Regions from separate parts of the Streptomyces sp. NPDC057617 genome, predicted to be linked through region 2. Evidence: riboswitches for the same ligand, from Rfam matches in the RefSeq annotation. Region 2 holds a riboswitch; each other region holds the start of a gene.
The links. A riboswitch is a leader RNA that binds a small molecule or an ion and turns the genes downstream of it on or off. The one in region 2 is predicted to bind cyclic di-AMP.
Positions count from the first base shown of each region.

Region 1: linked by a shared signal. The riboswitch ahead of ACFU9P_RS32605 (M23 family metallopeptidase) and the one ahead of ACFU9P_RS23570 (C40 family peptidase) in region 2 are both predicted to bind cyclic di-AMP.
Region 3: linked by a shared signal. The riboswitch ahead of ACFU9P_RS03895 (peptidoglycan DD-metalloendopeptidase family protein) and the one ahead of ACFU9P_RS23570 (C40 family peptidase) in region 2 are both predicted to bind cyclic di-AMP.

Region 1 covers NZ_JBHVGV010000019.1:34,059-37,324, reverse strand. The annotation lists gene ACFU9P_RS32610 (PP2C family protein-serine/threonine phosphatase) at 1-994, shown strand, start outside; cyclic di-AMP (ydaO/yuaA leader) riboswitch at 1,351-1,505, shown strand; gene ACFU9P_RS32605 (M23 family metallopeptidase) at 1,517-2,551, shown strand; gene ACFU9P_RS32600 (PrsW family intramembrane metalloprotease) at 2,660-3,266, opposite strand, start outside.
Region 2 covers NZ_JBHVGV010000009.1:309,499-312,764, forward strand. The annotation lists gene ACFU9P_RS23560 (ATP-dependent Clp protease proteolytic subunit) at 1-641, shown strand, start outside; gene ACFU9P_RS23565 (hypothetical protein) at 649-957, shown strand; cyclic di-AMP (ydaO/yuaA leader) riboswitch at 1,291-1,483, shown strand; gene ACFU9P_RS23570 (C40 family peptidase) at 1,487-1,960, shown strand; gene ACFU9P_RS23575 (ATP-binding protein) at 2,143-2,574, opposite strand; gene ACFU9P_RS23580 (helix-turn-helix domain-containing protein) at 2,837-3,266, shown strand, end outside.
Region 3 covers NZ_JBHVGV010000001.1:876,962-880,227, reverse strand. The annotation lists gene ACFU9P_RS03900 (tyrosine-protein phosphatase) at 1-765, opposite strand, end outside; cyclic di-AMP (ydaO/yuaA leader) riboswitch at 1,194-1,387, shown strand; gene ACFU9P_RS03895 (peptidoglycan DD-metalloendopeptidase family protein) at 1,392-2,351, shown strand; gene ACFU9P_RS03890 (SGNH/GDSL hydrolase family protein) at 2,525-3,266, shown strand, end outside.

The DNA.
Region 1 (3,266 bases), on a different contig from region 2:
GCTCGTCGCCGCCCCGTTCTATCCGATGCTCGGCACGCTGCTGGTCGCCGTCGCCTCACTCCTCGCCGAACTGGCCGTGCACATCTACGCCAAGTCGCTCATGTCGCTGGAGTCCCTCAGCGAGGTGCTGACCGTGGTGGTCGTCTCGCTCCTCGCGCTGTACATCAGCGGGGTGCTGCGCCGCAGCGGTCAGCGGCTCGCCTCCGCCCGCATCATCGCCGAGACCGCCCAGCGTGCGGTGCTGCCGAGACCCGCGGAACGGATCGGGGGGCTCCGTATCGCCGCGCGGTACGAAGCGGCGCAGGAGGGCGCGTTCATCGGCGGCGACCTCTTCGCCGTACAGGACACGCCGTACGGGGTACGTCTGGTGGTCGGGGATGTACGGGGGAAGGGGCTTGAGGCGGTCGAAGCGGTGGCGGTGGTCATCGGGTCGTTCCGGGAGGCCGCCGAGCAGGAGTCGTCGCTGGAGGGGGTCGCGCAGCGCCTGGAGCGCGCTCTCAGACGCGACGGGTCCCGGCGGGGCGGTCTTGACGCCTTCGAGGGGTTCACCACGGCCGTACTGGCGGAGATCCCGCACGACGGGGGAGTGGTACGGCTCGTCAACCGGGGCCATCCCGATCCGCTGCTGATGTGCGAGGACGGAGCCGTATGCATGCTGGAGACCCGGGACCCCGCGCTGCCGCTCGGGATGAGCGATCTGGGTGCCTGGCCGGACCGGGCGGAGCAGGCCATCTATCCGACGGGGGCGACGCTGCTCTTCTACACGGACGGGCTCACCGAGGCGCGCGATTCGCACGGGGTGTTCTACCTGCCGCGCGAGCGGCTCGACGGGCGGATCTTCCAGGGGCCCGACGAACTGCTCCAGGCGCTGATCGACGACGTACGGCGGCACACGGGCGGCAGCGGGAGCCAGGACGACATGGCGCTGCTGGCGGTGAACCGGCCGACGGAGGGGCAGCCGGAACGACGCAGGACCATGCCACTGGTTCCCTGACCAGGGTCCGTGGCGGCCGAGCGGCTTTGTGACGGCCCGCCGATCGGCCTTGTGACGGCCGAGCGGTACCTGTGACGGCCGAGCGGGACCGGGTCCGTGACGGGCGGCCGGGCCCGTGGCGGGCGTCGCCACCGTGTGTGATCGGTAGGTGCCACTCCGCATAACATTTGACATACCGTCAGGTATGCGGGGCGCACTGAAAGGCAGTCAGCTCGCCCGATTGCATGTGCATGTGCCCTGGTGTGTCCGATGCGAAGTTGTTAATGATCACCCGGAACGGCTTGGAATAAGGGCCCGGTCTCTATTAACGTTCGATAACGCAGCGCGGTCGTCCCAGCCGTCGCAAGAGATGGCACCGTGCGCACGCGCCGAATCCCGCAAGGGAACCGGGGAACCACCAATTGGGGTGAATCGGGAGTTCTTTGCTGCTCCGTGCAGCTCAGAGCCCCCGTAGGAGACCTTCCTGCTCCGAACCCGTCAGCTAACCCGGTAGGCGAGAAGGAAGGAAAGGAGTGCGCCTCAGTGGCGTCCAATCAGCCTGCCCCCACCGCCCCCTTCGAAACCTCCCCGTTCGGTGACGAGCCGGAGCGGGCCTGGGGAGAGTGGAACCCGACCGAGGAATCCGTACGGCCGGTACGCGGCAGGCACCGCGTCGGCAAGCAGCGCAACGGCTTCGCCCGTAGCTCCACGGTCCTCGGCGTCGGCGTCATAGCCGCGGTCGGCGCGGGCGGCATGGCCACCGCGCAGGACAAGCCCGCGGTCTCCATATCCCTGCCGGACGCCATCACGGACAACCTCCCCGACGCCACCTCCCTGCCGGGCATGGGATCGCTGGCCGGCGACACCGACACCGAGCCCGACCTGCTGGCCAGCGCGCCCCTCACCACCGCCGGGATGACGACGGCGGACGCCGAGCAGGGCGCCACCGACGCCGGCGAGGCCCTGCGGGCCCGGATCCTCCAGCAGGCCGAGCAGCAGCAGAACGAGGCCGACGCCGCCGAGAAGGCGGCCGCGGAGCGCGCGGCGGCCGAGCAGGCCGCGGCCCTGGCGAAGAAGCAGCAGACCGAGGCCGAGAAGAAGGCCGAAGAGGCGCGGAAGAAGGCCGAGGCGGAGGCCAAGGCCAAGGCGGAGGCGGAGCGCCTCGCGAAGCTGGCCGCCAGCTTCACCCTCCCGACCTCCTCGTACACGATCACCTCCACCTTCGGCCAGTCCGGCTCCATGTGGTCCTCCGGCTACCACACCGGACTGGACTTCGCCGCCCCGACGGGCACGCCCATCAAGGCCGTGCACAGCGGCACGATCACCTCGGCCGGCTGGTCGGGCTCGTACGGCTACCGCACGATCCTGGAGCTGGACGACGGTACGGAGCTGTGGTTCTGCCACCAGTCCTCGATGACCGTCACCGCCGGGCAGAAGGTCACCACCGGCGAGACCATCGGGCGGGTCGGCGCGACCGGCAATGTGACCGGGCCGCATCTGCACCTCGAAGTGCACACCCCGGACGGCACGGGCATCGACCCGATGAGCTGGCTGGCCGACAAGGGCCTGACTCCCTGACGTCTCTCACCGGTCTGACGCTCCTCACCGGTCCTGACGCTTCTCACCCATGAGGGCGCTCAGTGCGCTCATGGGTGAGGGCGTTCAGTTCTGGCGGGCTGAGGGTGTTCAGTACTGGCGGTACGGGTTGTAGCCGTCGTAGTCGATGTACGGCGGCGGCACCCGTACCCGTCCTGTGGCCCGCGCGGCGAAGGTCAGCGCGGGCCCTGCCGTACCCCCACGGGCCCACAGCCGGTCCAGCAGCTCACGCTCGCGCCCCGCGAAGTCCGGCCCCGCCGTGCCGCGCCGTGCGCGGTGGCGCAGAAACGCCAGGGTCGTCGCGGACGCCTCGTACTCCACCACCGCTCTGGCCGCCTGCGGTCCGAACGTGCGGTGTGCGAAATCGCGCGCCATGGTGCGCGCCCGCATCGAGGACAGCGCCTGGGGCGCGGCCGGAGGCAGCCAGCCGGCCTCGGCGTACGCGGGCAGCTCGGCCGCGACCGTCCGCAGCCCGCGCTGTCTGCTCCATATCGCCAGCCAGGTCACCAGACCGAAGACCGGGACCATGAACAGCCCGTACACCGCGTAGAAGCCGTACGGGCCGAAGAGCGACGACGAGCCGTTCCACAGCGCGTGCAGGCCCATCGCCAGCGCCAGCCCGAGCGACGGCAGGGCGAACCTGCGTATTCGCCGGCGGCGCGGGGCCATCGCCGCCAGTCCGAAGCCGATGCCCGTG
Region 2 (3,266 bases):
CGGCCCGCTATGTCCTGCCCGAGTTCACCGAGCGCACCGCCGGCGGGTTCCGCACGCTCGATCCGTACTCCAAGCTCCTGGACGAGCGGATCATCTTCCTCGGCACCGCAGTCGACGACACCGCCGCCAACGATGTGATCGCGCAGTTCCTGCATCTCGAATACGCCGCGCCCGACCGGGACATCTGCCTCTACATCAACTCCCCGGGCGGCTCGCTCAGCGCCATGTCCGCGATCTACGACACGATGCAGCTCGTCACCTGCGACGTGGAGACGACCTGCCTCGGCCAGGCCGCCTCCACCGCCGCCCTTCTGCTGGCGGCCGGCACGCCCGGTAAGCGGATGGCGCTGCCGGGCGCGCGTGTTGTCGTACAGCAGCCCGCGATCGAGGAGCCGGTCATGGGGCAGCCGTCGGATCTGGTGATCCAGGCGGAGGAGCTGCTGCGGCTGCGGGCCCTGCTCGCGTCGCTGCTCGGGCGCCACACCGGCCGGAGCGAGCGGCAGGTCGCCGAGGACATCGAGCGGGACCGGATCTTCACCGCGGCCGACGCCAAGGCGTACGGTCTGGTCGATCATGTGGTCCAGAACCGCAAGAAGTCCCTGGCCACGGCCCACCCCTTCGGTTCTCCCGGCAGGCGGTGACGCGCCGATGCTGCCCCCGGAACTTCCGCCGCTGCCCGCCCTGACCCGCGCCGAGGGGGACTTCGTCGACAGCTTCCTCCAGGTCGTCGATCTGCTGGGGCGGATCAACCCGGCGCGCGGCGCAGACACCTACAGCGCGCTGCGGGCGGCGCAGGCGCTGCCCGCCCAGGCCATGGCCCTGCGGGACGCCCTGACGGCGATGCACATGCGGGGCGAGACCGAGCTGCACAGCGCGACCCTGGCCCGCGCACTGCGGGTCCTGGACGGCGAGCGGCGCGCCGGGCGCGTGGCGCTGCCCCCCGAAGCCACCGGATGAGCCCCGACACGCCATGACCCCCCGTCCGTTCCCGTATGGAGGGCGTCCGTACGGGAACGCTTGGCCCGTACGACGTACGGCGCGGCGGGACGCGCGAGGGGAGTCAAGTTGCGCACGGCGGCCGGACGCGCGAAGCACACCCCGACTGCCTGCAGGTACGGCACTCATCGCGGTCCCGGGCCCCGGAACGACACACCGCTCCGCCACCCATATGGAACAGGCGTGACGAACTTCACATAGCGTCGTTTCTCCTCGGAATTCATCTGATTACGCGCCAAGATCCCTGGGACGACAAGCCCCCGCCATCCACGGCGGGGCGGTCCGGGCGGACGCCGAGTCCTGCCGCCGTTCCGGATGACTGGTCGACAGGAGTGGATCGGCAGGAGTGGAGGACCCGAGCAGTACGGGACGGCCACGCAGTTCGTTACGAGGCCGTCTCTTGGGGTGAAGCCGCTGACGCGGCCGGGCATCTTCGCCTGTCCGAACCCGACAGGTCATCCTTCACAGGCGGCTGACGAAGGGTTGCGCGATGAATGCGCAGACAAATGTCCCGTCACTGTTGTCCCGGGCCGGTGCCGTGTCGGTCCTCACGATCGCGGCGGTCGGCGGCACGATACTGGCGCCCGGCGCCACACCCGAGGCCCAGGCCGCCACACGCGCGGCCAAAGCGCTCCGGGTGGCCGCTTCCAAGGAGGGTTCCCCCTATCAGTGGGGTGCCACCGGGCCCCACCGCTTCGACTGCTCGGGCCTGACGCTCTACTCGTTCAAGAAGGCCGGCAAGAAGCTCCCGCGCACCGCTCACCAGCAGTACAACAAGACGCGCCATATCTCGGCCTCCCACCGGCGCAAGGGCGACCTGGTGTTCTTCCACTCGGGAGGCTACGTCTACCACGTCGGCATCTACGCCGGACGCGGGAAAATCTGGCACTCGCCGAAGACCGGTGCGCTCGTACGGCTCGAACGCATCTGGTCCCGGAGCGTCCTGTACGGCCGGGTGAACTGACCGGGCACGACATGCCCGGACCGGCCGGTGCGCGCCCGGCCGGTCCGGGGAGTCCCCCGCAATGCCGTACGAACCCAGGACCGTTCGAACCCAGGACGGTCGACTTCAGAACCGTCGAGTTCAGATCAGAACCGCCGAGTTCAGAACCGTACGAGGAAGACCGTACGGAAACCCGGAACGGATCAGCTCTGGACCGGCACCGTCCAGGGCAGTGCGATCCAGACCGTTTTGCCGCCCTCCGCGGTCGGTGTCACCGTCACCTGTCCGCCGCCCTCCGCCGTCAGCGAGCGGACGATCACCATGCCGCGCCCATTGTCCTGCTGCACGGCCGCGGGCAGCCGCTGCGGCCAGCGCGGATGACTGTCCGTCACCCCCACCCTGAGCTGTTCGTCCCGGTCGAGCACGATCTCCACCGTGAAGGTGGGCGACTGACCGAAGGTATGCTGCACGGCATTGGTCGCCAGCTCCGAGACGATCAGCCGTACCGCGTCGGCCGTCTCGGCCTCCCCCGGCAGACCCCACTCGGTCAGCAGGTCGGCGACATATCTTCGGGCCGCCGGTACCGACGCGGGATCGCTCGGCAGCGTGATGGATGCTTCCTGATGGTCTGCCATGGCGACGCCGTCCCTTTCCCGCCGGACCTGACTCCGGCGCAGTGCGGATGACTGCGCGGACGGCCTCGGACTGTGCTCAGCGTGCCACTCATCCTGCCGTTCACACCGCCGATCCACCGAGATCTGCATATATCTGTCGCTCAAAGTGGTGAACTCTGCTACGCGAGACCGTATTTGGGCGGCGAAAAGATAACTTCTCCGCCGCGGCGCCCTTGGCGTGTACGAGACGCTTACCGGAGCGGTTCGGGGAAGGGAATTACTCATGCGGCATATTCCGGCGGTACGCCGGCGCAGGCTCGGGGAGGAATTGCGCAGGCTGCGCCAGCGGGCGGGGCTCACCAGTGGCGAGACGGCGCGGCTGCTGGGCTGGCACCAGTCGAAGGTGAGCCGGATCGAGACCGGTGTCAGCGGGGTGAAGGACGAGGATTTGGCGGCGCTGCTGGACGCGCTGGGCATCGCCGATCCGCAACTGCGGGCGCTGCTGGGCGCGTTGGCGGGGATCTCGGACAACGGCCCGGGGTGGTGGAAGGCGTACGGCGGGGTGATCCCGCCCCGGTACCGGGACTTCATCAGCCTGGAGTCCCAGGCCTCCTCGGCCCGTACGCTGGAGACCTCGGTGGTGCCGGGACTGCTCCAGACGCCGGACTACGCGCGTGCCGTCACCCGCGCCGCGCTGGACGGCCTGCCGGCCT
Region 3 (3,266 bases), on a different contig from region 2:
TGTCTCGGGTGAGACTCCCAGCCCCTCGGCGAGATACGCCTCGGTGCCGCCCCAGGTCTTCTCGATCGTCTCGAAGGCCGTGGCGAGATACTCGGCGCGCGCGTCGAAGAGCGGACTGAGCAGCTCCATCACCTCGCCCGACATCCCTTCGGGGGCGTTGTCGCTGCGCCGGACCGGATACCTGCGGTGCGGGTCGTTCGACTTCAGATAGTCGGCCTCGATCGCCTCGGGCTCCACCCCGACCGCGAGCAGGGCCACCGCGATGGAGAGACCGGCCCGGTCCTTGCCCGCCGCGCAGTGCATCAGCGCGGGCATGCTGTCCTCGGCCAGGGCGTGCAGGACCCGGCTGTGCTCGGCCGTACGGTCCGTGATGATCGAACGGTACGAGCCGGTCATCCGGGCCGCGGCCCTGCCGTCCGCGAGGAGCGAGCGGAGCTGGTCGAGATCGCCGTCCCTGACCATCCGCCAGAACTCGGCGCCGTCGGCCGGGTCGGTGAGCGGGATGTTCACATTCCGTACCCCGGGCAGCTCCACATCCGCGCCGTCGAGCTTCAGATCGGCGGCATTGCGGAAGTCGAAGATCGTGTGGAGGCCCAGGGAGGCGAGAAAGGCCGCGTCGGCCGCGGTGGCGTTGGCGAGATGTCCGCTGCGGAAGAGTCTTCCCGTCCTTATCCGCCTGCCGTCCGTGGTGGGCAGCCCGCCGACATCACGGAAGTTGCGCACGCCGGCCAGCTCGGGCTCTGTCGACGGGACCTGCTGCGTCACGGCCTGCTCCTCCGTGTCCGATGCCGGCGCGGCTCGCCGGCAATGTCGACCTCTGACCCTACGACATCTGTTCCCAGGGCAATCAGTTCGACTGTCGGGATTCAGGCGGGACTATTCGGACATTGCATGCCACACTGCTCGGCCGTGAATATCGGTCAAATATTGATCTGTCCGTATTGGGTGATTCTGTATGGCCTGTCCTGTTCACGGATGAGATGGGAACCCGTCCGTGAGCAGGATCATATCCGTGACGTTCCGTGGCGGCTCTCCGTACCGGATCTCCCCGTCCGGAGCGGGAATTGGCGGCCTCGGTCCACACAGGGTGACCGGTAATGCCGGGATAAATGCGAGGAAGTTCAGAAGAAGTTCAGTCGGGGGAATAGAAATGCTTGTTCCGCTCGTCCGGCTCGCTTAAATTCACCCTCACTCCGAGTGGAACGCCGAATCCTGCCGCCGCTCGGAATTCGCATCCGACCAGCACCGCGTGGCAGGAGCGGGGGAACCAGGTAGTACGCCGCTCCGGAAACTCCGGAACGGCTCGGGGTGAAGTCGCGCACCATACGCGACCGGGCATCTCCAGTCCGAACCCGACAGCTCACCTCGCAGGCGCCGGAGAGGAATTCGCCATGCCCGCGAAGGGTAAGCACCGCCGTCCCAAGGCCAACAACCCGGTATCGCGCGGATTCATAGCCGCCGGCACCGGCGGAGCCGCCATCGCACTTCCGCTCATAGGCGCCACCGGCGCCCACGCCGCCGAGAAGGCCGCGCCCGCCGCCGCGCCCCAGGCCGCCCCCGAGCACCAGCTCTCCGCGGAGCAGTCCGCGCATTCCACCGCGAAGAAGGCCGCCGACAAGAAGTCCCGCCACAAGACGCGGATCTACACCGTGGTCGCGGGCGACTATCTGTCCAAGATCGCCACCGAACAGCATGTCCACGGCGGCTGGCGGACGCTGTACGCGGACAACCGCAAGGCCGTGGGTCCCGACCCGTCGCTGATCCACCCCGGGCTGAAGCTGACCATCAAGGCCAGGGGCGGGCACCACGCCAAGCCCGAGGCCCCGGCGAAGCCGTCCGACTCCTCCGACAGCGGTTCCTCGGACCCGTCCACCACCACGCCGGCGGACGACAATTCCGGATCGGCGCCCGCGCCCTCGGACTCGCCGGACCAGAGCAGCGGCTCCGGCTTCACCGCGCCCGTCGACGACGCCCAGATCGGCACTCCGTACCACGCGTCCGGCAGTTCCTGGGCCAGCGGCTACCACACCGGTGTGGACTTCCTCGTTCCCTCGGGCACCGAGGTGAAGGCGGTCGGCGCGGGTACGGTCGTGACGGCGGACTGGGGCGGCTCGTACGGCAACGAGGTCGTCATCCAGCACAGCGACGGTCACTACTCGCAGTACGCCCATCTGTCCTCCATCTCCGTCTCCGAGGGCGACACGGTCAGCGAGGGCCAGCAGATCGGCCTCTCCGGTGCCACCGGCAATGTCACCGGTCCGCACCTGCACTTCGAGATCCGTACCGGACCGGACTACGGTTCGGACATCGACCCGCTGGCGTACCTCCGCGACCAGGGTGTCGACATCTGAGCGGCGAAGTCGTAGCTTCTTCCTCTGCCCGGCGCTTCTGTGCCGGGCAGAGGCCGTTGGGCCGTCGGGCCTATTCCCGGTTGGCCGAAAATTGACCGATGGCATATCTCACCAGCCGTCAAGCCCTCCCTACGGTCGCGTAGGCCACATCTGCGGGTGAAAGATATGCTGCTGTGGCAGACGATTCGAGATCAAGAAGAAGAGGCGTATTCGGGTCGTACACGTCGTACACGGCGGTCGGTGACAGCTTCACGGAGGGCGTGGGCGATCCGGGACCCGACGGACGGTATGTCGGCTGGGCGGACCGGCTGGCGGTGCTGCTGGCCGACCGGCTGGCGGACGGGGCGGCGTTCTCCGGGGACGCGCCGGACACCGTGCACGGGGACTTCCGGTACGCGAATCTCGCCGTACGCGGCCGGCTCCTGGACCAGATCGTCGACGAGCAGCTCCCCCGGGCGAAGGAACTCGCCCCCGACCTGGTGACCTTCTGCGCGGGCGGCAATGACATCATCCGGCCCGGCACCGACCCGGACGATGTGGCCGAGCGCTTCGAGAGGGCCGTCGCCGATCTCACCGGGGCCGTCGGCACGGTCATGGTGACGACCGGCTTCGACACCCGGGGCGTTCCCGTACTCCGGCATCTGCGCGGCAAGATCGCCACGTACACCGCTCATGTACGGGCCATCGCCGACCGCTACGACTGTCCGGTGCTCGATCTCTGGTCCCTCAAGTCCGTCCAGGACAGGCGGGCTTGGGACGACGACCGGCTGCATCTGTCGCCCGAGGGGCACACCCGGGTCGCACTGCGTGCCGCGCAGGTGCTCGGTCTCGACGTACCCGCCGATCCGGACCAGGCGTGGCCGCCGCAGCCGCCGCGCGGCGCGTTCGAGGTGCGGCGGGACGACATCAACTGGG